Regions from separate parts of the Paenarthrobacter sp. NPDC092416 genome, predicted to be linked through region 1. Evidence: predicted binding sites of a transcription regulator. Region 1 holds the regulator's gene; the other holds the start of a gene.
The links. Region 1 encodes LexA, which represses DNA repair genes until DNA is damaged. Its sites were predicted from a motif close to TCGAACANNTGTTCGA; they were not measured.
Positions count from the first base shown of each region.

Region 2: ACIQC5_RS14515 (DUF6504 family protein) is a predicted target of LexA. The motif match lies at 920-935, and genes of this name have one in related genera.

Region 1 covers NZ_JBIVQG010000002.1:750,039-752,431, reverse strand. Annotated here, with positions in the region: gene ACIQC5_RS07545 (LysM peptidoglycan-binding domain-containing protein) at 1-110, opposite strand, end outside; gene lexA (transcriptional repressor LexA) at 465-1,208, shown strand; gene ACIQC5_RS07535 (ATP-dependent DNA helicase) at 1,218-2,393, opposite strand, start outside.
Region 2 covers NZ_JBIVQG010000007.1:110,202-112,594, reverse strand. Annotated here, with positions in the region: gene ACIQC5_RS14520 (DNA polymerase III subunit alpha) at 1-506, opposite strand, end outside; gene ACIQC5_RS14515 (DUF6504 family protein) at 510-851, opposite strand; gene ACIQC5_RS14510 (DUF305 domain-containing protein) at 1,072-1,701, opposite strand; gene ACIQC5_RS14505 (hypothetical protein) at 1,838-2,221, opposite strand; gene ACIQC5_RS14500 (FAD-dependent monooxygenase) at 2,319-2,393, opposite strand, start outside.

The DNA of each region.
Region 1 (2,393 bases):
AGCAGCATTGCCGGAAGACCGAAGAAGACGAACCGTCCCCGCGTAGTGAGCCGGAGCCGTGCCGGAACCGGTGTACTGCGGATATCAGCGATGGTGGTGCGTGCGGACATGAGCTGAGCCCTTCTGAGCGATTGCCGCACCGGATGCCCGGTGATCGGCTGCCAATTCCTTGTGTTCCCTCCGGAGCCACCCAACCGTTCGAACACTTTCTTCGAACACTCGCAGCGGTTCCGCAGGTTTTATAGAACACATATTCGAACCTTGCTATGACATTTTTAGCACTTATCAACGAACGGTGTCGAGACTCGCTAGAACAAATGTTTGATAAACGCCTGCGCCTGCCCTACGTTTGAGTGAAGAAACAGGCACTGTTTCAGTGGAACAGGAGGGTCTGACATTTTTCAGACCTGACATCCCCGGGCACCTCGGTTGGTGCATGGGCGGACGGAAAGGCAATGGCGAACATGGCAGCGAAAGCCACCGGCGGCGGGACACCCCTGCGGAGCCAGCAGCCTCAAAAGAGCCCCAAGAGCCTGACCGTTCGGCAGAAGAAGATTCTGGAGACCATCCAGCGTTCAGTCAACGACAACGGCTATCCGCCGAGCATGCGCGAGATTGGGGACACAGTTGGCCTGGCCAGCCTGTCCAGCGTGACCCACCAACTCTCGCAACTGGAGAAGCTCGGTTACCTGCGCAGGGACCCGAAGCGGCCGCGCGCCATGGAAGTCCTGATGCCCTTGACGCTCGACGGCGGCGCCATCCCGGGCGTCGAGACCCCCACAAACCTTCGCAGTGCCGGCGGATTCAACGTCACAGAACTTGCCAGCGCCAGTGACACTGCCATGGTTCCGCTCGTTGGCCGCATTGCGGCCGGTGGACCGATCCTGGCCGAACAAACAGTCGAGGACGTCCTGCCGCTCCCCCGCCAACTGGTAGGTCACGGAGAATTGTTCATGCTCAAAGTGGCCGGCGATTCCATGATTGATGCGGCCATCTGCGACGGCGACTGGGTAGTGGTCCGCCGCCAGAACGACGCCATCAACGGCGACATCGTTGCAGCACTGCTCGATGACGAAGCCACGGTGAAGACGTTCCGTCAGCGCGACGGCCACACGTGGCTATTGCCGCAGAACACCCAGTACGAGCCAATTCTCGGCGACCAAGCCACCATCATGGGCAAGGTGGTCTCAGTATTGCGTTCCCTCTAGGGCACGCCTTTACGGCTTCTTGCCGCCCAATCGTTGCAAGACACCACGTACAACGCCCCGGTCGGTCGTCGCCCAAAATGGGGGCAACGCGGCACGCAGGAATCCTCCGTACCGCTCGGTGGATAGTCTGGAATCCAAGACCGCTACAACGCCCTTGTCCCCCGTTGACCTGATCAGGCGACCTGCGCCCTGCGCCAATCGGATAGCAGCGTGGGTCGCCGAGACGGCCATGAAACCGTTGCCTCCGGATTGAGCCACGGCACGCGATCGGGCGGTCATCAGGGGGTCATCCGGCCTCGGGAACGGAATGCGGTCGATCACCACGAGCCTGCACGAACCACCCGGCACGTCCACCCCTTGCCACAAGGACATGGTTCCGAAGAGGCAGGTATCAGGTTCGTCCGCGAACTGCTTCACCAAAGCAGCCATGGTCGACTCGCCTTGGCAGAGGATATCGACATCGAGCCGGAGGCGCATGGCGTCGGCTGCTTCTTCCGCAGCCCGACGTGAGGAAAACAAGCACAGCGCTCCCCCGCCCGAGGCTCGGATGAGGTCTTCGAGTTCGTCCAGGGCTTCCAGCGATGTGCCGCGACCAGGCTTTGGCAGGTGCTTGGCTACGTACAACACCCCCTGTTTGGGGTAATCGAACGGCGAACCGACGTCGATCCCGGTCCAGCTGGGCGCGCCGTCGCCGATAAGCCCGAGTCCACCGGCAGCAGGTTCAAAAGCAGAACCGATCGCCAGCGTGGCTGAGGTCAACACCACGGTATGACCCGCGAACAGCCCTTCCCGCAACCGGCCGGCCACACTCAGTGGCGCAATGTTGATCAATGCCGGAGCGGTTTCATCCGGCTGGGAATAGCCTTGCTGGGGATCGAAGGTGCTGTTGCGCGAAAACCACACAACCTCGCGGTTCTCGCGGGCAGCGAGCAGCCGTTCACAGAGTTCCAGAATCAGCATCAGCCGCGACCGCGCCAGCTGCCGACCGCCGTCGACCGCGTTCGAAGAGTCTGTTTTCGAATCCGAAAGGGCCGCGCGGGTCGCGTCCCTCAGCTGGTCCAGGCAATCCAGCTGTTCGTCATTGAGTCCGCTCGGGAGCAGCCCGTTGGACACGCCGGCAATCGCAAGATCCAAGCGGTCTGCGGCCGCATTGAGCGCGTCGACGGTTATGGCAGTGTGCTTGCG
Region 2 (2,393 bases), on a different contig from region 1:
TTGAAGAGTGTCCTGGGCCTGAGGTATTTGCGGCCTCCCATGGCACGGCCAACATCTGAGTCCGGGCCGATCAAGACGGTCAGGACGGGTTTGAGTGTTTTGGGGTCCAGGGTGCGTGATGCGAGTTGGCTCCTGGTGACTGCGACGGGGATTGCTCCCCCGGCTTTGCCTGAGGTGCGGGCGTGGGCGTCGGAGACGAGCCGGCAGAGCGCACGGTACCCGGCGCCGTTGTTGTTGCCGTGGGCGAGTACGACGACGCGGCCCGCTACTTGGGTGCGGTGGTCGCCGTCGTCGTCGAATACTGCGAGGTCGACGCCGACGATGGGGTCGATACCGGCGTCCATGCAGGCTTTGAGGTGCTTTACTGTGCCGTAGAGTCCGTCACGGTCTGTGCAGGCGAGCGCGGTGGCGCCATCGGCTGCTGCGGTTTGGGCCAGTTCGTCGGGCCAGGAGACACCGTAGTGGGCGCTGAAGGCTGTGGAGACGTGCAGGTGTGTGAAGCTCAAGGTTCAGGCGGCTTCGTCGGGTTCGACGGTGCGGGCGGGCGCGGCGTCGTGGATGCGAAGGAGCCGCCAGCGTCCGCTGCCTACGTGCCGAACGAGGTCCAAAGTGATCGTTTCCCCGCCGTTGACGCCATCTGCCTGTTGGAGTTGGACACGCCAGATCTCGTGATCCACTAATCCAGCCCCGGTTCCCAAGGGAGCCCGATTCTCTTCGACCCACCATTGGCGCCGTTCGTACCATCGAACGGGCTCGTTGAGGACAAGGAATTCACGCTCCTGCCACTTGACGCGCTGCGGCTGGCCTGTTTCTGTGCAGATGACTTCCACGGACTCGCTGAACAGCCCCATATCCACACTCCTTCGCCGAGGCGCCTGTCCGGTCAGGGATTTTCCCGGCGGAGGCGATCACTATTCATTCGAATGTATGTTCGAATGAATCCAGTTTACGCCGCTGCCCAGACAAAACCTACCTCCAGGTCTGCCATGGCTCCTTGCCGGGATGGCCGGCAGTAGTGGCCGCCCTGATGGGCCAAGCAAACCACTACTGCCATCCCGTGGGACTCAGGAGCTACAGGCCTGCAAGCAGCGCCTGCATTTCTTTGATCTCAGCCTCCTGCGCCTCCACGATTGCCTTGCTCAGCGCGAGCGCCTCAGTGTTCTTGCCGTTGTCCATTTCCGTCTTTGCCATCACGATGGCGCCTTCATGGTGGGCGATCATCCGGGTGAGGAACAGTTTGGCCGCGTCGCTTCCTTGTGCAGCGCCAAGTTTGTCCATGTCTTCAGCGCTCATCATGCCTTCCATGGCATGGCCGGTCATGGATCCCCCGGTTGTTGTGGGGACCGTTTCGTTCCAGCTTTGAAGCCACACCGTCATCATCTGGATCTCGGGCGCCTGGGCGTCTTTGATCTTGGTGGCCAGCTCCGTGATTGCGGCGGGCAGGCCGGTTTTGGCCAGCATCATGTCGCTCATCTCTACGGCTTGGGCGTGATGCGGGATCATCATTTGCGCAAACATCACGTCGGCGGAGTTGTGTTCCGCACCTGCAGTTGGGGCATTGGATGCCATGGTGCCGTGGCCGCCATTGTCCATTCCCGGCGCGCTGGTTGAGGAACCGGATCCATCTCCGGCGGAACATCCTGCGAGCGCGATTGCGGTTGCAACAAAGACGGCAGGCAGGGTTGAAAAGTTCTTGTTCATGTCAGCAAGGTCCTTCGAAAGTCAGGGCACGGCAGTGCGCCGCAAAGAGGGTTGCCCCTCGGGAAGAGGGCGGACCCGCAGAAGTGCGAGCCAGCTAATAAGTGGCCGAATGCCCGCAGGTGTTCGGCGATTCTTCCTACGTGCGGCTGATTGACATTTCACCCGGGGATGGACCGTCGGGTACGTAGATGAGTGGGAGCGGGGATGCAAGCACCTCGTTGCGTCCCCGCTCAACGCCGAATGGCGATGTTCGGGGCGCGGCGACCACCAGTGATGTGGTCTTTGCCAGCGGCGTGCAGGAAGCACCCATGCCCGGCATCTCGGCGCAATCGCCTGAGCAGGTGGCAGATGCACAATGGTCAGAGACGTCCGCAGTTGCCGCCGTTGTGTGTCCGGAATGGCCCGCGGTCATCGTGTGCATGCCCATGATCCCAGCGATCAGGGCCATCACCACTGCGAGCGCACCCAGCCGGCAAGCGGAGAAGGCTACAAGGCGCAGCAGCGGTGCAGTCATGCGCATGCCTCCGTCCTGGCCTCCCGGTTTCAGTCCTAGGCTACCTGCAGCGGCGCCGACAATTCCCGGAATTTCTGCCGCGGGTTCTGCGCGTCATGGGCCATCAGACGTCGACGGCGGTTCGAGGCTTTCGCTTACCCTTCGCCTGCAGCTTTGCCGAGAGGTCAAGCAGGGCATC